2 regions of the Actinomyces sp. Z16 genome follow, and region 1 is predicted to be linked to the other one. Evidence: riboswitches for the same ligand, from Rfam matches in the RefSeq annotation. Region 1 holds a riboswitch; the other holds the start of a gene.
The links. A riboswitch is a leader RNA that binds a small molecule or an ion and turns the genes downstream of it on or off. The one in region 1 is predicted to bind S-adenosylmethionine.
Positions count from the first base shown of each region.

Region 2: linked by a shared signal. The riboswitch ahead of C3B71_RS00755 (methionine ABC transporter ATP-binding protein) and the one ahead of C3B71_RS09375 (cobalamin-independent methionine synthase II family protein) in region 1 are both predicted to bind S-adenosylmethionine.

Region 1 is NZ_CP027862.1:2,249,100-2,263,830, reverse strand. It holds gene C3B71_RS09400 (hypothetical protein) at 1-447, shown strand, start outside; gene wecB (non-hydrolyzing UDP-N-acetylglucosamine 2-epimerase) at 508-1,719, shown strand; gene C3B71_RS09390 (DUF2334 domain-containing protein) at 1,720-3,630, shown strand; gene C3B71_RS09385 (hypothetical protein) at 3,643-5,295, shown strand; gene C3B71_RS09380 (RecQ family ATP-dependent DNA helicase) at 5,358-7,661, opposite strand; SAM riboswitch class I at 7,735-7,837, shown strand; gene C3B71_RS09375 (cobalamin-independent methionine synthase II family protein) at 7,846-9,042, shown strand; gene C3B71_RS09370 (cation:proton antiporter) at 9,078-10,745, shown strand; gene C3B71_RS09365 (histidinol-phosphate transaminase) at 10,788-11,993, shown strand; gene hisB (imidazoleglycerol-phosphate dehydratase HisB) at 11,990-12,589, shown strand; gene C3B71_RS09355 (hypothetical protein) at 12,589-13,323, shown strand; gene hisH (imidazole glycerol phosphate synthase subunit HisH) at 13,325-14,026, shown strand; gene priA (bifunctional 1-(5-phosphoribosyl)-5-((5-phosphoribosylamino)methylideneamino)imidazole-4-carboxamide isomerase/phosphoribosylanthranilate isomerase PriA) at 14,066-14,731, shown strand, end outside.
Region 2 is NZ_CP027862.1:177,460-192,190, reverse strand. It holds gene C3B71_RS00800 (hypothetical protein) at 1-125, opposite strand, end outside; gene hrpB (ATP-dependent helicase HrpB) at 652-3,453, shown strand; gene C3B71_RS00790 (nuclear transport factor 2 family protein) at 3,610-4,029, opposite strand; tRNA gene C3B71_RS15685 (tRNA-Ser) at 4,430-4,518, opposite strand; gene C3B71_RS00785 (nucleoside deaminase) at 4,607-5,053, opposite strand; gene betT (choline BCCT transporter BetT) at 5,397-7,535, shown strand; gene C3B71_RS00775 (hypothetical protein) at 7,490-7,903, opposite strand; gene upp (uracil phosphoribosyltransferase) at 8,452-9,090, shown strand; gene C3B71_RS00765 (MetQ/NlpA family ABC transporter substrate-binding protein) at 9,164-10,048, opposite strand; gene C3B71_RS00760 (methionine ABC transporter permease) at 10,216-10,962, opposite strand; gene C3B71_RS00755 (methionine ABC transporter ATP-binding protein) at 10,959-12,056, opposite strand; SAM riboswitch class I at 12,050-12,140, opposite strand; gene C3B71_RS00750 (alpha/beta hydrolase) at 12,345-13,544, shown strand; gene C3B71_RS00745 (low molecular weight protein-tyrosine-phosphatase) at 13,577-14,257, opposite strand; gene C3B71_RS00740 (hypothetical protein) at 14,336-14,731, opposite strand, start outside.

The sequences.
Region 1 (14,731 bases):
GCCGTCTCACGCGAAGTCAGCGTGGCCCCGGGACGGGTCACGACCTTCGAGGCGAATATGTTCACCCGCAGGCAGCTCCGGCGGGGCAGCACCCCAAATCCTTGGGAGGTCGCCTGGCTGATATGGAGCTATCAGGACAATGACCATTTCTATGCGCTCGTGCTCAAACCCAACGGGTGGGAGGTGTCCAAACAGAATCCCGCCTACCCCGGCAAACAGCAGTTCCTGGCCTCCGGCAACACTCCACGCTTCGCCGTCGGTCGGGAGCACCACGTGGACATCACCATTGACACCACCGCAAGCGGCAAAATGACCGCTGCCATCACGGTGGACGGCGAGCATCTGGTTTCCGTGACCGACACCGACTACCCCTACCGGTCCGGTACTGCGGCCGCCTACACCGAAGACGCCGACGTCGACGTGACGATCACGCCAACCAAGCCCTGAGCAGCTATTACATCCGCAAGGCCAGTCTCATCCATACCCTTGAAACCCCTGAGGAGACACATGCAAAACACCTTGGCCACCACTGCGGCGGGTGCCCGCCCACGCGTGATGCTGGTGTACGGAACCCGGCCCGAGGCCATCAAGATGGCCCCACTGGTGCGCGCCCTGCAGCACGACGAGCGTTTCGAGCCGGTAGTCGTCGTCACCGGCCAGCATCGCGAAATGCTCGATCAGGTCAATGACTTCTTCGGCATCATCCCGAACGTGGATCTCGACATCCACCGCCCCGGCCAGAGCCTGACGCAGGTAACCGTGGGGACACTGGAGGGGGTGGAGCGCGCCATTGAGCAGCTCAGCCCCGATCTGTTGGCGGTCCAGGGAGACACCACCTCCGCATTCGCCGCCGGCTTGGCGGGGTTCTACCACCAGGTGCCGGTGGCGCATGTGGAGGCCGGGCTGCGCACCGGATCCATCGCCTCCCCATACCCCGAGGAGGCCAACCGGCGGCTGCTGACACGGGTTGCCTCCCTGCACCTGTGCCCTACCGCGCTGGCCCGCGAAAACCTGCTGCGGGAGAACACCGATCCCGCAGACGTCGTAGTCACCGGCAACACCGTCATTGATGCATTACTGGACGCCGTGGCCAGGCCGGTGCCGTTCACTGATCCCGCCCTGGCTGATGCCACGGCCGATACCAGTCGACGAGTGGTGCTGGTGACCGCGCACCGCCGTGAGTCATGGGGGTCGCCGATGCAGGCAATAGGTCGCGCGGTCGCCCGCGTGGCACGCGCGCACCCCGACGACCTCATCGTGCTGCCCGCCCACCGCAACCCCAAGGTGCGGGCGGCAATCCTGCCGCATATCGAGGGATTGGACAATGTGGTCGTCACCGAGCCGCTTGAATATGGGCAGTTCTGCACTCTCATGAACCGTGCCCACCTGGTGCTCACCGATTCCGGTGGTGTGCAGGAGGAGGCGCCGGCCCTGTCCAAGCCGGTCCTAGTCATGCGGGAGAACACCGAGCGCCCGGAGGCCGTCAGCTTCGGGGTGGCCCGACTCGTCGGCACCGACGAGGAGACGATTGTCGAAGCGGTCGGCACCCTGCTGGACGACGCCGATGCTCACGCGCGCATGGCGAATGCCGCCAACCCGTACGGCGATGGGCGGGCGTGCGCCCGCGTCATCGCCGCCATGGCAGCGTTGGCCGGTGTGGGCGAGCGTGTGTCGGACTTCACCCCTGAAAGAAACATTCCCATCACCAAGGAGAACTGAGTGCTTCCCAGATTCCTGAATCGGCGCCGCAGCACCGTCCTCGGCCTGATGCTGGTGGCAGCCCTGCTGGTACCTGCCACCACTGGCCCCTCCGTGACCGCCGTAGCGGCCGAGACCGAACCTGCCATAATCCCGGTCGACATCACCCAGGAGGCGGCGGTCGAGGCGCCGCCGGAGCCCGTGGCGGCCGCCGACCAGACTCTGCCGCTGGTGGCCGCAGGCGTCGTCGACGAGGCGGAGCTAGCCCGGCCGGTCAAGGCCGCCGACGCGGACGCCGAGATACGCGACCTGCCGGCCAACGTCGCCCTGCCGGCGTCGGCACGCACATTCTCAACCGAACAGGCCGGCCCGGCCCGCACTCTGGTGCTGTTCGACTCGACCGGTGAGTACGCGCACCTGGGCGAGTACTACGCTTTAGGCATGGGCATGCTGGCCTCTCACTCGGGCACGGTGACGGCCATGCCGGTGACCGACTATGTCGCCGGCCTGGCCGGCTCTTTCACGGCGGTCATCTATTCCGGATCCACTTATGACGAGCCGTTGCCCCGGGCCTTCATCGAGGACGTCCTCACCGGTGACGTGCCCGTGCTGTGGTCCGGCTTCAACATCTGGCAGCTGGCAGCCGACACCCAGGATCGCGCCACCTTCACCACCCGGTATGGCTGGGACGCGGCCAGTTCGTACATAGACTCCACCGACACTGTCACCAGCATCGCCTACAACGGGCAGAATCTAGCCCGCAACGCCCTCAACACCGGCGGCATCCTCGCCCCCCGGATCACCAACCCGGAGCAGGTCACAGTCCTGGGGGCCGCCAACTGCTCCGACGCGGCGGGCACGGCGACCGACTGCGCGTCCATTGCGCAGTCGACCGGCAGCTCCTTCCCGTGGGCACTGAAGTCCGGAAACCTCACCTACATCGGCGAGATCCCCCTGTCCTACCTCTCGGAGCGAGACCGCTACCTGGCCGCCGCAGACATCGTGCTCGACATCCTCCAACCCGGGGCGGCCACCATCCGGCAGGCGGCTGTACGCATCGAGGATGTCAGCCCCGCCACGACGGGCACTGAGCTGCGCACCATCGTCGACTACCTGGTCGGGGCGGGGGTCCCGTTCCAGATCGCCGTCGTGCCCGTGTACACCGACCCGGGCGGGGTCTACAACGACTCGGTCCCCGAAACCATCACCCTGGCGGACAATCCGGAATTGGTCGAAGTGCTTGCCTACGCCGTCGCCAATGGCGGCACTTTGATCCAGCACGGCACCCGCCACCAGTTCTCCGACTTGAGCAACCCGTACAACGCGGTGAGCACGGACGACTTCGAGTTCATCCGCTCCTGGTGCACCGACTCGAACGACAACACCGCGCCGGCGGTTGCCTGCGCCAACGACTCCTGGGTACAGATCGGCGGCGACCTGCCCGGCACCGGCACCGCCTGGGCCACCCAGCGGGTGCTGGAGGGCAGAGCCGTCTTCACCCAGGTCGGTCTGTCCGAGCCGACGGTATTCGAAACGCCCCACTACGCGGCCACGGCCGCCGCCTACAACGGCATTAACCAGGTCTATCAGGTGCGCTACGAGCGCGAGCTCCTGCACGCTGGCCTACTGACCGGCGGAACCGGCGGAAGCTTCGACTACTTCGGGCAGTTCTTCCCCTACGCCGTCAATGACCCCTACGGCAGCCATGTGCTGCCGGAGAACCTGGGCAATGTGGAACTGGAGTCCTACAACCAGCACCCGCCGCGCCTGCCCGCGGACATCGTGGCCGCGGCGCACGCGAACCTGGTGAACACCCACGCCACAGCCAGCTTCTTCTTCCACCCCTACTACGACGTCTCGCTCTTGCAGGAGATCGTCGAGGGCGTCCGCGCGGAGGGCTATACCTTCGTACCCGCCACCGAACTGAGATGACACGGACCGCAGATGACTGCCGGAGATGATGGCGTCCGCGACGGCCCCGGGAACCGCGATACCGACGGTTCCCGGGAGCCGGCGCGGCGGCCACCGCTGAGCCGGCGCCGCGTCATCGGCCTGTTCATAGCCGCCGCAGCCACCATTGTTGCGGCGGTCCTGGCGCGTGTGCGACAACTGGCGGCGCCCCGAGACCCCACCGCACCAACCGGCTCCACCTGGGGCACGGGCGGCCTGGTGTTGCTTGATATCGCCGGGGCCGACGGCGAGCTGCTGGACTTCGACGGTGTGCTGGAGGTGCAGACCAACGGGGGCGGCGAGGACGCTCGCGACGACGCCCTGCTCGACGCCGAAACGCTTGAACTCATCGAACTGGCGCCCCTGCAAAGGCACGCCGAGGCCAGCGCTGCTGTCCAGCTGCCCGCAGGGCGCACCGCTTGCCTGAATCTGTCCTGGCCGACTAGTCACGGCTACTCGGCGCTGTTGGTGGACCTGCCCGGCCCCGGGCACTATGCCCTGGCCGAGCTCGCCGCCCGCGGCCTGCACGAGGCGCAGGAGGATGTCCAGACGCGGATGCGGGCCACCGGCAGTGAGGCGCGGGAGGTGGACGTGCTCCGCACCCGGACCGCCCGGGCCTTGCAGGAGTGCGATGCCGCGGCGGCCCCCGCCGAGCGCGCCATCAGTGCCAACTCCGCCCTGGAGGCGGCAACCGCGGCGCAACTCGCTCAGGACGAGGCCGCCTCCGGGCTGGGGCCCGAAGACGCGATGTTGGGCGTGACTTTTACGGCTGCTCCTGCATCGGGACGGTCTGCACAGGCCGTGTCCCGCCTGGAAGGTGCGGGCCGGACGGTGCTGGTGCGGATCGTCGTCGAGGACACCGACGCGGTCGATGAGATGGACGGGTGGCGGCGGTGCGTCACCGAGCTGCACGAGGCAGGCGCCCAGGTCATGGTGCAGATCTGCGACTCCCAGGCACTCGTCGACTTTGACGAGGCCGCCTGGACGCGGCGGATCGCTGCGCTCATCGCCGCGTTCCCCGACGCCGACGCCTGGGAGATCGGCAACGAGCTCGCAGGGGAGTGGGCCGGCTCCGATGCCGTTGAACGGACCCTGCAGGCGGCCCGCGCCCTGGCTGCCGACCCGGCGACGGCCTCCGCCCCCCGGCTGCTCACCCTGTACTACCAGCTGGGGCAGGGCACGGCCACGGAGTCGGTCATGTCCTGGGCCGCGGCCAACCTGGGGGAGGAACTGACGGAGCTGACCGACGTCGTGGGGCTGTCCGTCTACCCGCAGTGGCACCCTCTGGGTTCCGGCGCCCGGCGCGTCCTGGACGCTCTGGGACGGGTGGTGGGCGACAAGCGCACGGCGCTGACCGAGCTCGGATACGGGGCGGAGGATCTGAACGACGGGCCGTGGTGGTTCGGCTCCCCCGACGACGTCGAGGCCGGCCGGGCAGCGGTTGCCCGGCATCTCACGGCCGCCGCGCTTGGACAACCTCGCGCTTGGGCTGCGCCGCTGTGGTGGTACTACCTTCAGGATGAGGGGGTGATTGCCCCCGACACGCAGGACGCGCCGGGCCTGTCGGGGCAGGAAGACGGCGAGGACGGCTCCGGCGCGGTGGCGCAGGACCTGGTTGAGGCGGCGCGCATCGAGGCCTCCGACTGACTCCGGATGCCGATGCCGGGTCGGGCACTAGCCCAATAGGGCCACCGAGGCGACGGCCCGACTCAGCGCTGTCCCAGAACCAGCGGGTGGACCGAGGCGGCGCCCGCCCGGCGCAGCAGCCGGGCAGCGACGGTGAGCGTCCAGCCGGAGTCGGTCCAGTCGTCCACCAGCACGACGGGGGTCCCCTTCAGGCGCGCCAGCGCGCGCGGGGACCAGTTCTCCAGCGTCAGGGACCCGGCGACCTCGGCCAGCCGGAAGGCGGACCCGACGTCGTGCCGCCCCGGCTCTCCGCGCACCCCGATGATCCCCAGCGGCACGGCCCCCAGGTGCCGGGCCACGGCATGCCCCAGGTGCCGCACGAGGTGTGTGCGCGTGCGTGAATCGACAATCACCACGGCCAACTCACCCCTGGGCGCGTCCGTGTCGCCCTGCGCGGATCGGGGTCCCAGCTCGGCGGCGAGCCGATCGGCGACCTCCAGCGCGGGAGTGCGCAGGGCAGGCGGCACCTCGCCGTCGCTGGGCGATTCGAACAACTCGCGTAGGGACGCGGACACCCCCAGCCCGTCCAGGCGGCCGACGGCGAGCCCCGGCGTCGGCCGGTCGTCGTCGGGGATGGTGCCCTTGAGCGCGGGCAGGCCCAGCCGATCCATGCCGCTCGGCCAGCGCCTGCGCGGCTCGAGCACAACGCCCACCCGGGCCAGCGCCCGGCGGGCGGCGGCCACCTCCTGCTCGCCCGGGGCGCGCGGAAGATCCAGCCCGCCGCACAGGTCGCAGGCGCCGCAGCGCCAATCCTCGGTGAGTTCGGGATCGTCGAGCACACCGCGCAGGAAGGCCATGCGACATGCCGGCTCCGCCAGCGCCTCGTAGCGCTTCATGAGCTCCTGCTCCGCGTCCCGCGCCGCCTCCACCCGCGCGTAGCGCGCCGAGTCGTAGCGCCAGGCGACACCGGTAGTCTCCCAGCCGCCGCGCACCCGCCGTACCGCGCCGTCGACGTCGAGCACCTTGAGCATCGACTCAAGACGCGCGCGCCGCAGCGGCACCACGGCCTCAAGGGCATTGGTGCTCAGCGGCCCGCCCGCCTCCTCCAGCGCGGCCAGCACCTCGCGCACCGCATCCTCGGGCGGGAAGCCCTGTGCGCCGAACCAATTCCAGATCGCGCGGTCCTCGGGCCCCGGCAGCAGGATCACCTCGGCACGCTCGACCCCGCGCCCCGCCCGGCCCACCTGTTGGTAGTAGGCCACCGGTGAACTCGGCGCCCCCATATGCACCACGAAGGCCAGGTCCGGCTTGTCGAAGCCCATGCCGAGCGCGCTGGTGGCCACCAGCGCCTTGATCCGGTTGTCCTTGAGCTCCTCCTCCAAGCGCTCCCGCTCCGCGGAATCCGTGCGCCCCGTGTAGGCGGCGACCTTCAATCCCGCCTCCTGCAACTGCGTGGCGACCTCGCCGGCCGCCGACACCGTCAGGCAGTACACGATTCCTGAGCCGGGTGTGTCCCGCAGGTAGTCGGTCAACCAGGCCAGGCGGCTGGCGGCATCCGGCAGGCGTCTCACCCCCAGGTGCAGGGAGTCGCGGGCGAGTGTCCCGCGCAGCACCAGCACCTCGTTCTCGGCTGCCGCACCGGCGGTCGCATTCCCCACCCCCGCCGGTGCGCCGAGCTGCTCGGCGACGTCGGCGCTGACTCGGGCATTCGCCGTCGCGGTGGTGGCCAGTACCGGCGTCCCCGGCGGCAGCTGCACCAGCAGGGTACGAATACGTCGGTAGTCAGGGCGGAAGTCGTGTCCCCAGTCGGAGATGCAGTGCGCCTCGTCGATCACGACCAGCCCGGCGTCGGCCGCCAGCTGTGGCAGCACTCCATCCCGGAAGGTCGGGTTGTTGAGACGCTCGGGGGACACCAGCAGTACGTCCACCTCCCCGCGCCGCACCTGCGCCTCGATCTCGGGCCACTGCGGGGCATTGACCGAGTTCATGGTCACGGCCCGGATGCCGGCGCGTCGGGCGGCCGCCACCTGGTCGCGCATCAGTGCCAGCAGCGGGGACACGATCACCGTGGCGCCGGCGCCCGTGCGGGCGCCGGCGGAGGGGATGGGAGCGCCCGGGCGCCAGTCGGCCCAGCCCTCACGCAACAGCACGGTGGCCACGAAGTAGACGGCGGACTTACCCCAGCCGGTCCGTTGCACCACCAGCGCCCGCCGCCGCTGCACCACCAGTGCCTCAATGGCGCGCCACTGGTCCGTGCGCAGGTGCGCGTCTGTCCGGCCGACCAGGTCGCGCAGCACCGCCTCGGCGCGCTCGCGGAGCGGCGTGGTTCCGGAGACGGGTGCGGACGGGGATGCGGCGGGCGTTCTGGTCGAGACTGGCCGGATCATGGACGCCACGCTAACCCGGACGCGCCCGCGCCCAGGGTACCGAGTGGTGGGCAGACCTTGATAGGGTGCGAGTGCACCATCCAGAGCGGCTGAGAGACCTGGCTCGTCGACGCCGCAGCAACCACGCCGTCGGCATGCGTCCGGCGGTGCGGTGCTCCCGCCAGGACCGATGGAAGGACCTGAAATGGCCAAGCAAATCCGCACCACCCATGTCGGCTCCCTGCCCCGCACCGAGGCACTGCTGGAGGCGAATGCCGCGCACGCGGCCGGCACGCTCGACGACGCCGGACTCGCGGCGGTCGTCGCCGAGCAGACCGACGCCGTCGTCGCCCGGCAGGCCGAGATCGGCCTGACGATCGTCAACGACGGCGAATACGGGCACGCCATGACCGAGAAGGTCGACTACGGCGCCTGGTGGTCATACTCCTTCACCCGCTTCAGCGGCCTGGAGCTACTCGACCAGCTGCCCGAGCGCAAGCCCACGCCGGCCGGCAAACTCGAACTCGACGCCATGACCGACCGCCGCGACTGGGTCGCCTACGCCGACGCCTACGCCGACCCCACCTCCGGCATCCACCTGGCCACACGCAGGCCCTGGGTGTTCCCGGTGGTCACCGGCGAGATCCGCTACACCGGTCAGGACATCGTCGCCCGCGACATCGCCGCACTCAAGCACGGGCTCGAGAGAGCCGGCAAGCCGCTGAGCGAGGGCTTCGTTGCCTCCATCAGCCCGGCGTCGGCGGCTCGCGTGGGCAACTACTACTACGAGGACGACGAGGCCGCCGTCTGGGCCTGGGCGGACGCCCTGCGCGAGGAGTACCGGGCGATCACCGACGCCGGACTCACGGTCCAGATCGACGCCCCCGACCTGGCCGAGTCCTGGGACCAGTTCATCACCGAACCGCCCCTGGAGGACTACCGCCGCTTCTCCGCCGTGCGCATCGAGGCCCTCAACCACGCCCTGGAGGGCATCGACCCCGCCCAGGTGCGCTACCACGTGTGCTGGGGCTCCTGGCACGGGCCGCACTCCACCGACCTCGGCTTCGACAAGATCGTGGACCTGGCGCTGTCCGTGAACGCCAACGGATTGAGCTTCGAGGCTGCGAACGTCCGCCACGAGCACGAGTGGAAGATCTGGCAGGACACCTCCCTGCCCGACGGCAAGTACCTGATCCCGGGCGTCGTCTCCCACGCCACCAACGTGCTGGAGCACCCCGAACTGGTGGCCGACCGCATCGAGCGCTTCGCTCGGCTGGTCGGACCCGAGCGCGTGGTCGCCTCCACCGACTGCGGCCTGGGCGGACGCGTGCATGCTCACATCGCCTGGTCCAAGCTCGCCTCCCTGACCGAGGGCGCCCGGCTGGCCTCCGCGCGTCTGTGAGCGCCCTCCCAGCCGCTGCGCTCTAGGGTGCGGCCGTGGAGATACTCGTCATCGCGGTCGCGGGCCTGCTCGTCATCGCCGCCGGCAACCAACTCGCCCCCAGGGTCGGCGTAGCCTCCCCGCTACTGCTGCTGGCCCTGGGGGCGGGTGTCGGTTTCCTGCCGTTCGTCTCGGCGATCGAGCTGGATCCCGACATCGTCCTCGAAGTGGTGCTGCCGCCGCTGCTGTTCTCCACCGCGGTGTCCATGCCCGTGATGGACTTCCGGCGCGAACTGCGCGCCGTCGCGGCGCTCGCGGTCGGACTGGTCGCCGTCAGCGCCACCATCATCGGCTTGGTGGTGCACGCCGTAATGCCCACGATCGCCCTGCCCTGGGCGATCGCCCTGGGGGCGGTGCTGAGCCCCACCGACGCCGTCGCCATCACCGTCGCCCGCGGCTCGGGCGTCTCCCAGCGGATCATCACCATCCTGGAGGGGGAGGGGCTGTTCAACGACGCCACCGCCCTGATCCTGCTGTCCTCCGCCACGGCCGCGGGCATTGCTCACAGCGCCGACGCCCTGCAGCCGGCCGCGCTCGTCTCCGGCTTCCTCACCTCGCTGGCCCTCGCCCTGGCCATCGGCTGGGCGGTGGGGGAGGGCAGCATCCGGGTCCGCTCCCGCATCACCAACCCGACGGCGGACACGGTCGTGTCCTTCACCATCCCCTTCCTGGCGTCCCTGCCCACAGACTATCTGGGCGGTTCCGGGCTGGTCGCCGCCGTCGTCGCCGGCCTGGTCATCTCCTTCCGCAGGCCGCGACTGCTGCCACCCGCCCACCGGCAGACCGCCCAGCAGAACTGGCGCACCATTGAGCTGATTCTGGAAGGCGGCATCTTCCTGTTCATGGGGCTGCAGGCATACGGGATCGTCCAGGACGTGGTCGACGGCGGCTTCGGCCTGCGCGCCGCCGTGCTTCTGGCAGCCGGAACCGGCGCCCTGGCCGTCCTGGTGCGGGTGGCCTTCGTGGCGCCGCTGCTGGTCTGGCTGCGTCGCGTGCGTCGCCGCCACCGCCAGCATCTGGAGGAGGAGCGCCAGCGGCTGGAGCGCTTTGAGACGCGCCTGGAGCAGGCACGTGACATCGACGACGAGCTGTTGGCCAAACACGGCCTGTCCGCGGAGCAGTGGCACCAGGCGGTCACCGGTTGGCGCGACCGGCTGGAGCGCGGCCAACGGCGTCAGCGGCGCCGGGGAGCCGACCTGGACTACTTCACCGCCGATCCTCTCGGGCCACGTGAGGGGGCGGTGATCGTGTGGGCGGGCATGCGCGGCGCCGTAACCCTGGCCGCCGCCCAGACCCTTCCCCTAACCACACCCAACCGGCCGTTCCTGCTGCTGGTGGCCTTACTGGTCGCCAGTGGGTCACTGGTCATCCAGGGACTCACACTCGGCGGTGTCATCCGGCTGGTCCGCCCGCGCATGGCCTCTCGCACCGCCGATGATGCCGAGCGCGAGCGGTTGCTCCGGTTACTGGGCGACGCCGCCACCAGCCGGCATGCCGACGCGCTCACCCCCGCCGAGGCGCGCGAACTCGCCATCGAGACCATCCGTGTGCAGCGCCATGCCCTGCTCGATGCCCGCGATGAGGGTCTGTTCTCCTCCAGCAGCCTGGAGTATGCGCTCGAACGCTTGGACGCCAAGGAGATCCTGCTGACCACCGCGGAATAAGACGCGTGCCGGGACCGGGCGGACTCCGCGTAGACTCGGCCCGTGACCGTTCTCCCGCTGCGGCCAGATCTACACGGCTGCGAACCCTACGGCGCCCCCGAGCTGGACGTGCCGGTGCGCCTCAACGTCAACGAGAACCCCTACGCGCCCAGCCCGGCAGTGGTGGCAGACATCGCCGCGGCCGCCGGGCGAGCGGCGGCCGGCCTCAACCGCTACCCGGACCGCGACTTCCCCGATTTGCGCGCCGCCCTGGCCGACTACCTGGCCGCCGAGTCCGGCGTGCGCCTGGACTGGCAGCAGATCTGGGCCGCCAACGGCTCCAATGAGGTCATGACACATGTGCTGCAGGCCTTCGGCGGGCCCGGACGCACCTGCCTGTCCTTCACCCCCACCTACTCCATGTACCCCGAGTACGCCCGCGACACCTTCACCCGCTACGTCACCGGGCCACGGCTGGAGGACTTCACCGTCGACGTCGACGCCGTCGCCGCGGCCATCGCGCGCGAGCACCCGGCCGTGGTCATCCTAGCCAGCCCCAACAACCCCACCGGCACCGCCCTGCCGCTCGACGACGTGGTTGCCATCCTCGAGGCCGCCCGCGGCCAAGGCCCCGTCGACGCGGCGGCAGGCGACGACGGCGCCACCGACTGCGTGGTGGTGATCGACGAGGCCTACGCGGAGTTCCGCCGCCCCGGTGTGCCCAGCGCACTGGAGCTGCTGGAGCGCACCGACGGCGATGGCGCCCCCCGCTACCCGCACCTGGCCGTCACTCGCACCATGAGCAAGGCCTTCGGCATGGCCGGGCTGCGGCTGGGATATCTGGCCGCCTGCCAGCAGCTGGTGGACGCGCTGCGCATCGTGCGCCTGCCCTACCACCTGTCCGCGCTCACTCAGGCCGCCGCCCTCGCTGCTCTGGATCACCGGGACGAGCTCATGAGTCAGGTCGCCTCCCTGCGCGACGAACGCGACCGCCTGGTGAGCTGGCTGCGCGCACAGGGCTGGACCGCCTACGACTCCGATTCCAACTTCGTCCTGTTCGGGCCCTTCACCGACCGGCGGGCGGTGTGGCAGGGGCTGCTCGACCGCGGCGTCCTGATCCGGGTCGTCGGCCCGGAGGGGTACCTTCGGGTCTGCGTCGGCACGCCGGCAGAGATGGCCGACTTCCGTACCGCCCTCACTGCCGTCACCAGCGACGGCCCGCACCAACCGGACCGCAACGGCCAGAACCTGGAGGAGAATCCCGCATGAACCGCACCGCCCGCATTGAACGCAGCACCAGCGAGTCCTCCGTCGTGGTCGAGCTGAATCTGGACGGCACCGGCAGGACCGACATCTCCACCACCGTTCCCTTCTACGACCACATGCTCACCGCCCTGGGCAAGCACTCCCTGATCGACTTGACGGTGCACGCCTCCGGCGACACCGACATCGACGTGCACCACACCGTGGAGGACACCGCCATCTGTATCGGCGAGGCCCTGAAGACCGCCCTGGGGGACAAGCGCGGCATCCGCCGCTTCGGCGACGCCCTCGTGCCCCTGGACGAGGCCCTGGCCCAGGCCGTCGTCGACATCTCCGGCCGCCCCTACCTGGTGCACGACGGCGAGTCCGAGGCCTTCGTGCACCACCTGATCGGGGGGCACTTCACGGGCTCCATGGTCCGCCACTGCCTGGAGGCGATCGCCTACCACGCCGGCATCTGCCTGCACGTGCGCGTCATCTCCGGGCGCGACCCCCACCACATCGCCGAGGCCGAGTTCAAGGCCCTGGCCCGCGCCCTGCGGACCGCCGTCGAACCCGACCCCCGCGTGGACGGCATCCCCTCGACCAAAGGCGCTTTGTGATGCGTGACGACCACTCCGACGACTCCGCCGGCCGCCGCGACGACGAACCCGATATCGACGCCGAGTTCGCCGCCATGATGGAGGGTCTGAACCTGCCCGCCGACCTCTCGGACGCTCCGGAGGACACCGGCCCGGTTTCGCCCCACGACGTGCCGCACAACACCTACGGTCCCGCCGACGCGGACCGCCCCAACGCGGTCAAGATCGCCGTCGTACTCACGCCCCTGGCCAGCGCGGAGGCCCTGGCCGCACTGTGCGCCGCCGGCGGCCTGGACTGCACGGTGGTGCCCTCCTCCTCAGGCGCCATCGCCGTCAAGGAATTCGTCTCTGCGCACGCGGAGTGGGACATCACCGAGCTGCTGGGCGGCGCCGAGACCGAGCCCGCCGAAGCCGCCGAGCTTGCCGCCGCGCTGTCACGCCTGAGCCGCGTCGGCGTGGTGCTCATGACCGCCGACCTGGCCACCGACGTCGGTACCGAGGCGGGACTGTCGGGCACCATCACGGCCCGCCGATACCAGCACGGCCAGGCGGGGGAGGAGACCAGTGCTGGGCTGCTGCTGGCCTCCGCCGACCAGACCCTTGAGGACATTCTGCTCGGCGCCCTCCGCGCGGAGGAGGCACCGGGCGCCCTCAAAACCAGCGAGGTCAAGCCCGGCCGCATGATGCGCTGGCTGGGCCGCGGGATGCGTCCGCGCGGAGGCGACCAGGGCCGGGGTGACCCGTCCGGGAACTGACATGGAGGCCGCGGCCCCCACGGGTGTAGGTAGTGTGGGCCCCGTGAGGCAACCACACGTCGTCGTCCTGTCCTACGGAAGCGGAAACGTGCGCTCGGCCGTGCGCGCCCTGGAGCGCGTGGGCGCCACCACCGAGCTGACCGCGGATCCGGAGGCGGTGGCCAACGCCGACGGGCTCGTCGTGCCCGGCGTCGGCGCCTTCGCCGCCGTCATGGAGCAGTTGCGCGCCGTCGATGCCCCCCGGATGATTGACCGGCGGCTGGCCGGCGGACGACCCGTGCTGGGCATCTGCGTGGGCATGCAGGTCATGTTCGAGGCCTCCACCGAGCACGCCGCGGGCTCCGAAGCAGTCCCTGGACTGGCGCAGTGGCCCGGCACCGTTTCCCGCCTGCAGGCGGACATCGTCCCCCACATGGGATGGAGCCAGGTGCGCCCACCCGCCGGCACGGTCCTGTTCGACGGGTTGTTCGACGCCTCCGGGTCCGAACGCTTCTACTTCGTGCACTCCTACGCCGCCAAGACGGACCCGGCCACGCTGCTCGGACCCGGTCACACCTCCCCGCCCCGTGCCACCTGGGCCACCCACGGCGAGGACTTCGTAGCCGCCGTCGAGAACGGGGCGCTCAGTGCCACGCAGTTCCACCCCGAGAAGTCCGGGGACGCCGGGGCGCAGTTGCTGCGCAACTGGCTGACCACCCTCTGAACGCTCACTCGCCAACCCCGCCCCCCAAGGAGACCACCCATGCTCACCCTTCTTCCGGCCGTCGACGTCGCCTACGGCAAGGCCGTCCGGCTGCTGCGCGGCGAGGCCGGCAGCGAGACCGACTACGGCAACCCCGTCGACGCCGCCCGTGACTGGGTGGCGGCCGGCGCGCAGTGGATTCACCTGGTGGACCTGGACGCGGCCTTCGGACGCGGCACCAATGCCCCCCTGCTCGCCCGGATCGTCGGCGAGGTGGATGTCAAGGTCGAGCTGTCCGGCGGCATCCGCGACGACGCGTCGCTGGACCGGGCCCTGGCCGCCGGGGCCGCACGAGTGAACCTGGGTACGGCCGCCCTGGAGGACCCCGAGTGGACCGAACGGGTCATCGCCGAGCACGGGGACAAGATCGCGGTGGGCCTGGACGTGCGCGGCACCACCCTGGCCGCCCGCGGCTGGACCCAGGAGGGCGGGGACCTGTGGGAGACCCTGGCCCGTCTGGACGCCGCCGGCTGCGCCCGCTACGTGGTCACCGACGTCACCAAGGACGGCACCCTCATGGGGCCGAACATCGACCTGCTGCGCCAGGTCTGTGAGCGCACCGCGGCCTCCGTGGTCGCCTCCGGCGGCATCGCCCACCTGGACGACCTGCGCGCGCTGGCCCGCCTGGAGAGCTACGGCCTGGAGGGTGCCATCGTCGGCAAGGCG
Region 2 (14,731 bases), 1.7 Mb from region 1:
GCTGCCACCGCCGCACTACCTGCGACCAGTCCGAAGAAGATCCCGAGCAAGGAGGAGCGAGAAGCGGGGAAAGCGCCGGCAATGACGACGCCCACCAGGAACACCGCGGCGAAGATCACTGCCATACGGGTCCTCATCGTTTGCAAAGTCAACCTGTTCATGCGGGTCTCCGTTCGGATCGGTTTTCATACGTTTGGGCCTGACATCACGCTCGCGCGGTCAAAGTCGACACCCAATGTCCGGCACCCTTGACATGACTAGCATGCTTTACATCCGCGGTCGCGTCAAGTTTGCTTACCTCCCATGCCGTACTGGTTCGCCGTGCCCGAGTCGCCGCCGGCATACCCGCGCCCGAGGCGGTTGCCGGCATCCCCTCGCCCGGAGGCGGGGCCGCCTGCTACGCCACTTCAGCGTCTGCAACGCCACTTCGGGGTTAACAACGCCTGTTAACGGTTTGCTGAAGGCTCCTGGGGTATACAGCAGACCGTTAAGTAGCGTTGTTAACGTCCGACCGGCGTAGTAGACGGCGGGCGCCGCCACATCTGGACGCCCCGGGCGCGTCCCGCCCCAGTACCCGCCATCCCGTGGGCGGTGGGTAGGCGGGCCGAGCGTGAGGGCATGTGGGTAACGCGGTGCGGGCATGATGGGCGGGTGAAGCAGACCGCGGACCCCGTCGCCCGACTCCTGGCCGACCCGCCGGACCTGCCCGTCGTCGCCGCCATGCCCGGGCTCCGCGCACTCCTGCTGGGGGAGCGCCCCGGCACCGACGCCGCCTCTGACGCCGACGTCACACCGGCCACCGCCAACGTCTCCCCCGGCGAACCCCCACACGCACCGGCTGTTGTGGTCACCGCCCCGCCGGGAACCGGCAAGACCACACTGGTGCCACTGCTGGTCGCCGACGTCCTCACCCATCCTGACGCCGTCCCCTCCCCCGGGCGCGTGATCGTCACCCAACCGCGGCGCGTGGCCGCCCGGGCCGCCGCCCGCCGCCTCGCATCACTGTTGGGCGAAGAGGTCGGCGAGACGGTCGGCTACGCGGTGCGCGGGGAGCACCGGAGCTCGGCCCGTACCCGCATCGAGGTGGTCACCGCCGGATTGCTGCTGCGCCGCCTGCAGGGCGACCCGGAGCTGCCCGGTGTGGCCGCGGTGGTCCTGGACGAGGTGCACGAGCGCTCCCTGGAGTCGGACCTGCTGCTGGCGCTCCTGCTGGACGCGCGCGCCGCCCTGCGGGAGGACCTGGCGGTGGTCGCCATGTCCGCCACTCCCGACCTGACGCGCCTGCCCGGCCTGCTCGGCGGCGCCACCACTCCGGCACCGGTGGTTGAGGTGCCCGGTGTGCTGTACCCGCTCGAGGAGATCTGGGCGCCATCGCCGTCGGGCACCTCCCGGCTCGGCCCGCGCGGGGTGCCGCGCCAGTTCCTCGCGCACGTGGCCGCCACGGTGATGCGCGCACTGGCCGAGCGGGAGGGGGACGTGCTGGTCTTTCTGCCCGGTGCCCGCGAGGTCGACGACGTCGTCGCCCGGCTGCGCGAGGCCGTCCAGGGCGGCGGGCCCGGGGCCGGGAGCTCGGCGGCCGCCGTTCAGGTGCTGCCGCTGCACGGGCGTCTACCCGGTCCGGCGCAGGACGCCGCACTGACGCCGTCGACCGGTGTGCGGCGGGTGATTGTGTCCACCGACGTGGCCGAGTCCTCCCTGACGGTGCCGGGCGTGCGTATCGTCGTGGACGCCACCCTCGCCCGGGAGCCGCGCCTGGACGTGGCGCGCGGCATGTCCGGGCTGGTGACGGTCGGCGAGTCCCGGGCGGCCGGGATCCAGCGGGCCGGGCGGGCGGCGCGCACCGGGCCGGGCGTCGTCTACCGCTGTTGCACGCAGGTGGACTGGGCGCGGGCCACCCCGGCACCGACCCCGGAGATCCTCATCGCGGACCTGACCCGCACCGCGTTGGAGCTGGCCGCCTGGGGCGTGCCCGGCGGCGAAGGCCTGGCCTGGATCGACCCGCCGCCCGGCCCCGCGCTGGCGGCCGCCACCGACTCGCTTGAACGCCTGGGTCTGCTCGACGGCGACGCCGTGACCGGGCTGGGCCGCGCCGTGGCCGCCGTCCCCGCCGAAGTGCGTCCGGCCCGCGCCCTGCTGGGCGCCGCCGAGGTGATCGGCCTGCGCCGTGCCGCCGAGGCGACCGCGCTGCTGACCGCCGACCTGCGTGCGCCCCAGGCCGACCTGGCCGCGCTGGCGCGCAGCGTCCGCCGTGGCCCGCAGGAGCGGGCCTGGCGGGTCGAGGCCCGACGTCTGGAGCAGGCTGCACGCCGACACCCGGCCGGGAGACACGCCGACCTGCCTGCCACCGCCACCCAGCCCGGTGCCGACCGCAGCGGGGCCGGCACGAAGCCGGCCGACGACCCCGCCACCTGCTTAGGCGGCTTGGTCGGTCCGAGTGCGGCTGACGCCGTCGGGCTGGTTGCGGCATTGGCCCACCCGGAGTGGATCGCCCGCCGTCGCGGCCCCGTGCCCGGCGCGGGACGTCCGGCCAGCTACGCCAGCGTCGGCGGGACCGGGCTGCGACTGCCCGCGGACTCACCGTTGGCCGCGGCGGAGTGGCTGGCGGTGTCCGACGTAGACCGCGCCCCGGGAACCGCCCAGGCGACGATCCGGGCGGCCGCACCGATCGACGAAGCGCTCGCGCTGGCGGTGGCCGACGCCTGGCTGACCGAGGACGCGCACACCCGCTGGGACGGAGACCGGCTGCGGGTGGAACGGGTGCGCCGTCTGGGCGCGATTCAGCTGGCATCCGTTTCCGATGGGGCGCCGACACCGGCGCAGGTGGCGGACGCCGTCGTCGAGCGGTGCCGCGGCGAAGGGCTCGGAGTGCTGCCCTGGCGTGGTGCCGCCGAGCTGCGGGCGCGCTTGGCGCTACTGCACCGGACACTGGGCGAGCCCTGGCCCGCGGTCGACGACGCCGCGCTCCTACAACGCGCCGACGAGTGGCTGATTCCGGCCGTAAAGGCGCTGGCGGCCAGGTCCGGCGGGCGCTTCGACCTGAGTCGACTGGACATGACGGCGTGCCTGCGCGCCCTGCTGCCCTGGCCGGCGGCGACGCGACTGGACGAGTTGGTGCCGGAGCGGCTGCAGGTGCCGTCGGGCTCGCACGTGCGCGTGGACTATGTGGGTGAGCGGGGCGAGGCGCTGGAACGTCCGGTGCTGGCGGTGCGGGTGCAGGAGTGCTTCGGCTGGGCGGACACCCCGCGGATCGTCGACGGGCGCGTGAGTGTGGTCATCCACCTGCTGTCGCCGGCGCGGCGGCCGGTGGCGATCACCGATGACCTGCGCTCCTTCTGGCAGCAGGGCTACCCACAGGTGCGGGCCGAGTTGCGCGGACGCTACCCCAAGCACGCGTGGCCGGAGGACCCGTGGACGGCGCCGGCCATCCGCGGCACCGGGCGACGCCCGAACTAGCGGCGTCCCTTCGTTTCTGGACCTGGCCCTTGTCACCAAATGCACCACTTTCCGAGCGCCGACCGCCGTCAAGTGACGCCTAACCGCGTGTCGCCGCGAGCGAGTCGGCAGATGCGGCAACGGCTGGGCGTAAAGCGGTGCATTTCATGACACCGTCTAGAAGCGGCTGGCGTCCAGGCGGCTGAAGCGCCAACCGGTTGGGTTGCGCGCGGTGCTGGCGGCGGGATCCGGGACGACGTACCCGACGATTTGCAGATTCCAGGTGCCGCGCGTGCCCCAAACCGTTGCGTTGGTGCGGGAGCGGCCGCGCACCACGGGGAAGCCGTCGATGGTGTCGGGCTCGGCGGAGACGAGCTGCGAGGAGTGGTAGGTCAGGGTTCCATCGCGGATGTCGGACAACCACTCGACCTTGGGCTGGGGGTAGCCGGTCATATGGGTCAGGACGCAGTCCTCGGTGAGCAGGGCGTCGATGGCGGCCGTGTCCGCCGCAACCATCGCATCGCAGAGTAGGCGGTACAGCCGGATCGACGCGTCTTCGGAGTCGGCCGGGTGCACGGGCGGTTTCATCGCAGGCATAGTCCGGACTTTATGGCTTGACGACGACGCCGAACCAGGCCCTGGCAGGACACCCGAGGTTGTGCGGACAACGGTCGGCGTGGGCGAGGTCGGCCCTCGCGAGTCCGCTCCCGGGCGTGCGTCTGGTACACCGCGGCTCGTACACGAGTTCCCCGCAAAGACACGAGTCTTGGAGGTTGGTGGGTGCAGGGCACGTGCAAAGCTCCGAAACTCGTGTTCCTGACGCAAACGCGTGTGCGTGGCTCCAGGGCACTAGCGGTCACGCCGCCCACCGCGCGAGCCCAGGCCCGCACCCGGGCGACGCTCGTTCCGCTGTACCCACTGGGACCCCACGGCGGGGAAGCGCTACATGGAAGAATCCCCGGACTCCGACTTCTCGTCTGGATTCCGGGGATCGGCTTGGCGGTAGCGCTGGGATTCGAACCCAGGGTGGCTATGAACCACACAGACTTTCGAGATCTGCACCTTCGGCCGCTCGGACACGCTACCTAGCAGATGGACAGGTTACACGCCGTGCCGCTCGATGCCCAGCCCCCGCGGCCTGCGAGGTCGCTCACGGCGGCGCGGAGGCGCTCACCTACTCCGACTGGCCGGGCCGCCGGATAGCGAAGAACTCCCGCAGTAGCGCCTGCGCCTCCTGCTCACGCAGTCCCGCCACCACCTCCACCTGGTGGTTGGTGCGCGGATCGCGCAGGACATCGCGCACGCTTCCGCACGCCCCGGTCTTCGGCTCCCAGGCCCCCAGCACCACCCGCTCCAGGCGGGCCAACTGCGCGGCCCCCGCACACATGGTGCACGGCTCAAGGGTCACCACCAGAGTGCAGCCGTCCAGGTGGGATTGTCCCAGCGCCGCGCCCGCCGCCCGCAGGGCCCGGATCTCGGCATGCGCCGTCGGATCATGCTCCGCCTCTCGCGCGTTGGCGGCCTCGGCAATTACCGTGCCCTCCCCGGACAGGACGACGGCGCCCACCGGCACCTCCCCGGACGCGCCCGCATGCCGCGCGAGTTCTAGCGCGCGGCACATGGCGGCGTCGTAGCGCTCGCGGAGCAGACCGGAAAGACTCACGCACCCACCCTGCCACAGTTCACCCACCCACCCCACAGTCGGACCAAAGTCCTACCCGACGGCCCGAAAACACCGCAACATCGGGCGGCTTGCGAGGCGCGGAAGGGAAATGTGGGAAGAATCTCGCCGACACCCGTTCATCCCCGACCTCATGCGGCCGTCAAGTCCCCCGCCACCCGCATTTCGACCGCTTTCGCTTGCCAATCCGCGAGATCCCTGAAAGATTCACAATCCTGTAAACGCCACCACGGCCTTTTGCACGCGGCCACGTGTGCGCCCATGCATCACCAGTGCATCCCCAATGCATCGAGGAGTGCCAGTGCCTGATTCACTCAGCAATCAGACGACACCAGCAACATCCGAAGCCCCTGAACAACGCCGTCTGAACACGGTGGTCTTCGCCGTCTCGGCGGCCATTATCGCCTCCATCACCGGCGCCGCCATCGTCGCTCCGGAGACGGTCTCCGCCGCCTTCAATGCCGCCGTGTCCTGGGCAGGACGCTGGTTCGGCTCCTTCTACATCCTGCTGGTGACAGTTGCGCTGGTGTTCGTGATCGTCCTGGCGCTGTCGAAGTTCGGGAAGATCCGCCTGGGACCGGACAACTCCACCCCGGACTTCTCCACCTTCTCCTGGGCCGCCATGCTCTTCGCCGCGGGTGTGGGGACGGGAATCATGTTCTACGCGGTCGCGGAGCCGGTGGCCCAATACATGAGTCCGCCGACCGGTGACGCCCAGACCGTCGAGGCGGCGCGCAACGGCATCGTGCTGACCCTGCTCCACTACGGCATCAGCGGCTGGGGCCTGTACTCGATCCTCGGTATGGCACTGGGCTACTTCGCCTACCGGAGGCACCAGCCGCTGGCCGTCCGTTCCACCCTGCGGCCGCTGCTCGGCGACCGCGTGGACGGCCTGCTCGGCGACGTCGTCGACGCCGCCGCCCTGGTGGGTGGGGCAGTCGGCATCTCCGCCTCGCTCGGTGTGGGCGTCGTCCAGTTGAACGTCGCCCTCACCATCCTGTTCGGCCTCCCGCAGGGGACCGCCACCCAGATCGGCCTGATCGCACTGAGCGTCATCATGGCCACCGTCTCCGCCGTTTCCGGTGTGGACCGGGGCGTGCGCGTGCTGTCCAATATCAACGTGCTGCTCGCAGTCGGACTGGCCCTGTGGGTGCTGCTGACCGGAAACACCGCCTTCCTGATCGACGCCCTGGTCGGCAATATCGGCGACTTCGTGACCCACTTCCCCGGCCTGACCCTGGAGACCTACGCCTACGACCGTCCCACCGAGTGGCTCAACAGCTGGACACTGTTCTTCTGGGCCTGGTGGATCACCTGGGCCGCCTTCGTCGGCATGTTCCTGGCGCGCATCTCGCGTGGCCGTACCGTGCGCGAGTTCGTGGTCGGCTCCCTGGTGCTGCCCTTCTCCTACGTCACCATGTGGGTGTCGATCTTCGGCAACAGCGCCTTGGACCTGATCCGCTCGGGCAACCTCGACTTCGCCGAGCTGACAGTGGAGCAGCCGGAACAGGGGCTGTACACGCTGCTCGGCTACCTGCCAGGCGGGAAGTTCCTGATCGCCCTGTCCCTGTTCATCGGCATCCTGTTCTACGTCACCAGCGCAGACTCCGGTGCCCTGGTCATGGCCAACCTGTCCAGCCGCGCCCTGCCGACCTACCACGGCGACCCGCAGGACGCCCCCGCCTGGCTGCGCATCTTCTGGGCCGCCCTGACCGGGGTGCTCACCATCGCCATGCTCGTGGCCGGTGGCATCCCCATTCTGCAGCAGGCCACCATCGTCATGGCTCTGCCGTTCTCCTTCGTGATCATCGCCGTCATGGCGGGGCTGTGGCGCGCCATGCGCACCGAGGCCACCCGCGAGCAGGCCCGCGGCATCGCCAACCGCAACCGGCTGCTGGGGGCCACGGGCACCGCCGCCGGCATGAACCGGATCCCCTGGCGCGACCGGCTGTCGCACACCTTCGACGTCGTCTCCCCGGCCCGCGCCCAGCGCGCCATGTCCAACCGCGTCGTGCCGGCCCTGGAGGCGGTCGCCGACGAGCTGCGCAAGGAGGATATGGTGGCCGAGGTCGTCGTCGCCGGCCCCGAGGCGCAGGATCCCGACGACGAGCGCAACTTCCTGGGCTCCGCCACCCTCGTGGTCACGCCCCCGCCCACGCTGGTGCAGGCGACCGAGACTCAGGGCGAGCGTCGCACCGGCTCCCACTTCCGGTACGCGGTGCGCATGGTGCAGGCACCGGTGCCGGCCTTCGGCGTGGTGGTCCACGAGGCCGACGACCTCACCGTCCGCCTGGAGGTGCGTCCCCGCGGCGGCGGTCAGGGCTACGACGTGATGGACTGGTCGCGCGAGCAGGTCGCCCACGACGTCCTGGACCACTACGAGCGCTGGCTGGAGTACCTGGGCGCCGCCGAGACCGTCTGAGACCGAAGCCAAGGCTGCGCCATGGCCGGCACCGTATCCGAACCGCCTCCCATGGAGGCGGAGCTATTGCGCGCATCCGAGGAGCGCTCCGGGGAGTAGTCGTCTGGGATATCCCCCGTTTCCGCACCTGCTTCGGTGCTTTCAACAACGTCCTCGACCACGCTGTAATTACCAGCATCATCGACCGTCAGTTGGATGAAGTGCCGGTCACTCCAAACACCGGGCGCCTCAGGATCATCCACTCCCTCATAGGTGAAGGTTGTGGATACATTCACCTCCGCCAGGACCGTACCATCGTCTTGAGCCGTCGCCTGAAGCAGAGTCACCTCGCTGGCCGCGGAGGTGACCGGAGTTCCGTCATCACTCATCCCGTCTCGCACTTCAATTATGCTGGACTGCACGGATGTCAAAACAGAGCCCGTCGGGGCCTCCGGATCTGTCCACATATCGTCCAAACCATCCTGGTACTCCTCGATTGCTGCAACAATCGCGTCCGCATCCACAGCAGACTGGGGCGCCGCTGATTGATGCAGCTGAGGAGCCACCGCCAGCGCAAGGGCAATTATCGCGACCACGCCTAGTACACGCGCTGCCGCCTTCCCTGTTGGACTCATCTTCGACCTCCAAGGGGGAATATCGCAGCGGCCTGCGTAACAGAGTCTCTCCGGATGAGAGGGCTACTCGCCACCACTTCGTGGGATACATCATATCATGCGAATATGGCGCGGCTTCCGAACGGTCTCTTAATTCGCTCACGAGACGTCGAGCTGACACTAATACTACACATAGATTTCATCTTCTAACGCGTTCGTGTCCAGTGTTGTGAGGCTGTCGGCATCCGGATGGGACCACACTCCGCCGCCCGGCTCCGGCCTATTCCACCCTCAGCTCGTTTTGGGCGTCGTAGGCTTGGCCCATGCGCCTGCACGTTGCCGACCACCCGCTCATTGACCACAAGCTCTCCGTCCTGCGCGACGAGAAGACCCCCTCGGCCGTCTTCCGTCAACTCGTTGACGAGCTGGTCACCCTTCTCGCCTACGAGGCCACGCGCGACGTGCGCACCGAGGAGATCCGCATCCAGACGCCGGTAGCCGCCACGACCGGCCGGCACCTGGCCGAGCCGCGGCCGATCGTGGTGCCGATCCTGCGCGCCGGCCTGGGGATGCTCGAGGGCATGACCCGGCTGCTGCCCACCGCCGAGGTCGGCTTCCTGGGCATGAAGCGTAACGAAGACACCCTGGAGGTGGAGACCTACGCCAATCGGCTGCCGGATGACCTGTCCGGCCGCCAGTGCTTCGTCGTCGACCCCATGCTCGCCACCGGCCACACCCTCGTGGCCGCCATCAACTATCTGCTGGAGCGCGGCGCCCGCGACGTGACCGCCATCTGCCTGATCGCCGCCCCGGAGGGGCTGGCGACCCTGGAGGCAGCCGTCGGCGACCGCGCCGACGTCACCGTCGTCACCGCCGCCCGCGACGAGCGCCTGAACGAGCACGCCTATATCGTGCCCGGCCTGGGTGACGCCGGCGACCGCCTGTACGGCATCGTGGACTGAACGGGCCGCCCCGCCCACCCCTTGCGGGCGTGGAGCGGAGCGGCCCGGCAGCGGTCGCGTCGGCGCGGAGGCGTCAGAAGGCGGGGATGACGGACTCGTCGGTCCAGGTCTCCTCGATGTAGGTACGCAGTTCGTCGGAGTTCAGCAGTCCGGCGAGCTTGACCAGGTGCTCGTTGTCCTTGTCGGCGGTGCGCACGACCAACTGGTTGGCGTACGGGGAGCCCTCACCCTGCTCCAGGACGAGCGCGTCCTCGCTGGGCTTGAGATTGGCGTCGAGCGCGTAGTTGCCGTTGATGACGGCCAGCTCGGCGTCGGCCATCGACGCGGCCACCTGGGCGCCGTCGACCGTCACCAGATCGAAGTTCTTCGGGTTGTCGGTCACGTCCAGGGTGGTGGGGATCTCGACGTCGGGGGCGAGCGTGATCAGCCCGGCGGTCTCGAGCAGCTGCAGCCCGCGGGCAGTGTTGGCGGGGTCGTTGTTGAGCAGGATGGTTCCGCCTTCGGCGGCCTCGTCGACCGAGCTGTAGCCCTTGTCCGTGTAGATGCCCATGGGCTCGATGTGGACGTCGGCGATGGCGACGAAGTCGTAGCCCTTCTCCTCGATCTGCTGCTCTAGGAAATTCGGCGTCTGATAGAAGTTCGCCGCCAGGGAGCCGTCGTCCAGGGAGGTGTTGGGCGTCTGGTAGTCGTCGATCTCGACGATGTCGAGGTTGAGCCCGGCGTCGGCGGCCAGGTTGTCCTGCACCCACTGGAGGATGGTGACGTGCGGCTGCGGGGTGGCGCCGATGGTGATGGTGGCCGTGTCGCCGTCGACTTTGATGCCGTCGACGGCGGCCGTGGTGCCGGATCCGTCGGTGGAGGTGTCACTGGAGGAGCCGCCGCAGGCGGCCAGGGTGAGGGCGACGGCGGAGGCGAGGCCACCGGCCAGGACGCTGCGGCGGGTGATGGTGGAGGTCATGATGCGATTCCTTGTCCGTGAAGGTGCCTGCAGGTGTCTGCAAGGCTTGCGGTTGGTTGGGTACGTGGGTGCCGGCGGACGGCTCGTGCCGCCGCGGGACCGGCCCGGGATGGGGCAGCCGAGCCGTTGGGGCCATGGGGGCTCCGGGGACTCCGGCTGGTCGAGGCTCAGCGGTGGTCGACCAGCCGGCTGAGCATGTCGCCACACACCTGGATGACGGCGACGATGAGCACGATCAGCACGACGACGATCACCATGACGTCGGGGTCGTTCTGCCGGTAGCCGTGCTGGATGGCCAGGTCGCCCAGGCCACCGCCTCCCACCGTGCCGGCCATGGCGGTGTAGCCGAGCAGAGTGATCAGGGTGACCGTGGCGGACTGGATGAGCGTGGGCATGGCCTCGCGCACCAGCACGCCCCAGGTGATCTGGCGGCCGGAGGCGCCCATCATCAGGGCGGCTTCGACCTTGCCGTGGTCGACGTCGTTGATGGCGGTCTCCACCAGGCGGGCGTAGAAGGGGATGGCGCCGATGGTCAGGGGCACGCAGGCCGCACCCCAGCCCAGAGAGGTGCCCACGAGCGCGCGGGTGAAGGGGATGAGCGCCACCATCAGGATGATGAACGGCATGGAACGGCCGATGTTGACGATCTGGGAGAGCACCTCGTAGACGGCCCGGTTGGCGTGCTGGCCTCGCTTGCCGGTGGTGACCAGCGCCAGTCCCAGCAGCAGGCCGATGACGATCGTCAGGGCGCCGGATACGCCCAGCATCTGGAAGGTCTCCAGCGTGGCCGGGCCGAGCTTGCGCTGGATGGCGGGGTTGTTGAACCAGGTGTCGTCGCCGCTGGAGGCCAGGGCGAGGGCGCCGACGCGGGCGGTCGCGGAGAGAGTCCCGGCGGCAGCGATCAGGCTGTTCATGCGCGCACCTCCGCGGTGACGCCCGCCTCACGCAGGGCGGTTAGCACGCCCGGCGCCTGGTCGGCGGGGATGGTGAGCGCCAGGCGGCCGACCTGGGCGGTGCCGAGGGTCTCGAACAGACCGCCGGCGACGTCGGCGCCCCGCTCGGCGGCGAGCGAGAGCACCTGCGCGGCGGCGGGCTGGCCGGGGTGGGAGGTGAGCGCGACGTCGATGACCACAGCGCCGTCGGCGAGCTCCCCGTCGGGGATCTCCGGAGTGGGGACGAGTTCGTGGGAGAGCCGGGAGTCGACGTCGGAGACGACCTTCTCAATCGGCCCGGACTCGACGACGCGACCGGCCTGAAGCAGGCTCACGGAGTCGCAGATCTGCCGCACCACGCTCATCTCGTGGGTGATGATCACGACGGTGACGCCGAGGCGGTCGCGCACGTCCCGGATCAGGCCCAGGATCTGGCGGGTCGTCTCCGGGTCCAGGGCGCTGGTGGGCTCGTCGCACAGCAGCACGGAGGGCTGGTCCGCGAGCGCGCGGGCGATGCCGACGCGTTGCTGCTGGCCGCCGGAGAGCTGGGAGGGGTAGGAGGAGCCGCGGTCGGCCAGACCCACCAGGTCGAGCATGCGGGCTACGGTGTCGTGGCGCTGCCCCTTGGGCACGCCGGCCAGTGCCAGCGGGTAGGCGACGTTCTGGGCGGTGGTGCGCGAGTCGAGCAGGTTGGCGTGCTGGAAGACCATGCCGATGGCGCGGCGGGCCTCGCGCAGGTCGCGGGCGGACAGGTCGGTCATGTTCTTGCCGGCGACGCGCACCTCCCCGAAGGTGGGGCGCTCCAGGCTGGTCAGGCAGCGCACCAGCGTGGACTTGCCGGCGCCGGAGGTTCCGACGATGCCGTGGATGGAGCCGGCATGCACGTCCAGGTTCACCCCATCGAGGGCGCGCACCGTGTTCCCGCCCGGGAGCTTGTACACCTTGTGCACGTCGCGCAGGGAGATCATGGGTTCCGCGGGCGCTGCCTGTACGGCGCCGGCTGGCGACTGCGCGCCGTCGGCCCCCACCGAAGCGGGTGGCGCGGATGCGGGTGATTGCGTCACGTGGTCCTCCATCGGTCCTGGCGGTAGCACCCTCACCGCGAACGGGGGTTGCTGCAACGTCGATGAGCCAGGTCTCTCGGTTGCTCTGGATGGTCGGTGCCTACGTTAGGCGGCGGGCGGGGCCCGGAGCAAGCCGACGGCCGAAAACGACGCGCGCATCACTGCGCGAACACGAGTTTGTGCCATGAACACGAGTCTTGGAGGTTTGCAGGTGCAGGACACGTGCAAACCTCCAAAACTCGTGTATCCGAGACGAACTCGTGTGCCACCGATCGTCGCCGTCCGTGACAGGATGCAGCCATGGCATCCACAACGACGCCGGACCCGCTCGGCCACCCATCACCTGCCGGAGCCGCGTCGGCTCCGGAACCGTTGCCGGAGACGGTGCCCGACATCCTGGGCGAGCCGTGGGTCGCGCGCACCATTCCCGTCACCGACTCCCCCGCCGCCCCGGGCGCGGACCACGCCGTGCTCGTCCACCAACGGGGGGCCGTGCCGGCTCCGGGCCCCGACGGGCGGCCGGGCACACCCCGGCATGAGCGCGCAGTGCTGTACCTGCACGGTCGCAACGACTATTTCTTCCAAACCTGGCTGGCCGACGCGTTTTTTGACGCCGGATACGAGTTCTACGCATTGGACCTGCGCGCCTGCGGTCGGGCGGGCGTGGGCTACTGGTCCCCTCACGACGTGCGCGACCTGCGCGTGCACGACGAGGAGATCGCCGAGGCACTGCGGATCATCCGCAGCGAGCACGGGCACTCCACGGTGGTGCTCAATGGGCATTCCACCGGCGGGCTGCAAGCCGTCATCTGGGCCGGAGACCACCCCGGGTCGGTCGAGGCGGTCACGCTGAACTCCCCGTGGCTGCAGCTGAACTCCTCCGGCCTGGTGCGCTCCTACGGCTCGGCCCTCGTCGATCTGCTCTCGCGCCGCGACCCCGACCGCATCATCGACAACCCCGCGGAGCTCAAGGCGCTCGAACCGGCCGGAGCCGCCCCATCCGAGTCGCGCACCGAGGGCGCGCCGGCGGCCTCTCCACAACAGGCCGGCACCGACGCCGCCACCACCGTCCCCGTGGATACGGATCCGGGCCCCATCGAGGTGGACATCTACGCCCGCACCCTGCACCGCCGCTGGGGCGGGGAGTGGGACTGGGACCTGTCACTGAAGCCCTCGCCGTCGTTCCCGGTGCGGGCGGGATTCCTGGCCGGTATCCGCCGCCTGCAGCGGGAAGTGCACCACGGGCTCGGTATCGACGTGCCGGTGCTGGTGTGCTGCTCGACGGCGTCGGGCGGCCCGGGTATTTCGCGCCAGGAGGCGCTGCGGTGCGACACGGTGCTGTCGGTGGAGCAGATCGTGGAGCGGTCGCGGTTCCTGGGCGAGGACGTCACCGTGGTGCAGATCCCCGGCGGCGTACATGACCTGGTGTTGTCGCCCTCCCCCGTGCGCGAGGAGTATCTGTCCACGCTCACCGGCTGGCTGTCCGAGCGGCTGGGCTGAGCGCCCGGCCGGCCCGCGCACAGCGGGGCCGCTCACCGTGCCCCGGCCGCTCCCACCAGCTCCGCGAGTGCGGGGGCCAGGGCGTCGCTGACGCGTTCGACGACGGCGAGGGTGTCGACGAAGTCGGCCATAGTGCCGTACCAGGGGTCGGGCACGTCCAGGTTTGCCGCGCGTCCGGGTGCGCCGGGCGTGCCTGCCGCCGCCGTCGGGTCGTACTCGCGGAACATGCGGATGCGTGCGGGATCGACGCCGAGGCGCTCGCTGCGGCGCGTCAAGACACGCCGGTGGGCGCTGGTCATGGCCAGTATGAGATCGGCCCGGCGCAGTTCGGCGTCGGCGATGCGGTGGGCGGCGTGCTCGGCAATTGCGGCCGCGGTGGCGCGCGCGGCCGGATCTGCGCCGACGCCGTAGCCACTTTCGGTCAGGATGTGCCGGGCGCGGGGGTCCATGGGGTTACCGGACTCCTCGTCGGAGACGCCCGCAGAGGTGACGACGACGCTGCCGGGCCCGCCGGTGGGGACGTCGGCCGCGCGCAGCCGGTCTAGGAGCACGACCTCGGCCATGGCGGAGCGGCAGATATTGCCGGTACACACCATCACCACTTGGTAGGCGGCAGCCGGATCGCGCGGCACAGGCAGACGTCGTGCGGCGTCAGCCGGGTCAGAGTCCAATGGGCTACCGGCACGCGTTGCGGGGCCGGGATGTGTATTCATAAGCACGAGCCTGGTGGAGCAGGCGGGGAATTGCAACGTCGCTCCACCTGGCGGGCGCGGGGTCGGCTACGAGACCCGTCAGCGCCCCATCGGCAGGATCACGGAGAACCCCAGCGCGAAGGGGAAGCCCGGGCGCAGCAGACACTCGACGACCGGACGGGCCATGTCGGTCAGGCGCTCGAGTTCCAGCCCCTGGCCCCCTTGACCGCTCTTGGACAGCAGGCTCTGGTAGGGGATGTCCAGATCCAGCAGGGTCATGTTGTCGGCCCGCTTGGCGTGCGCCCAGGCGCCGTCGTCCATGTCCAACAAGGTACCCAGGTGGAAATGCATGACCTGGCGCGCATCCACCTCGCTGGGCACGGACAGCAGGTGGTGAGCCTCGGGATCGCGGGGGGCGCGCAGCGTGAACAGCAGGATCGCGCCGTCGCGCGCCGCCCGCAGCATGAGGCGACCGATGTGGACGGCGAAGCGGGT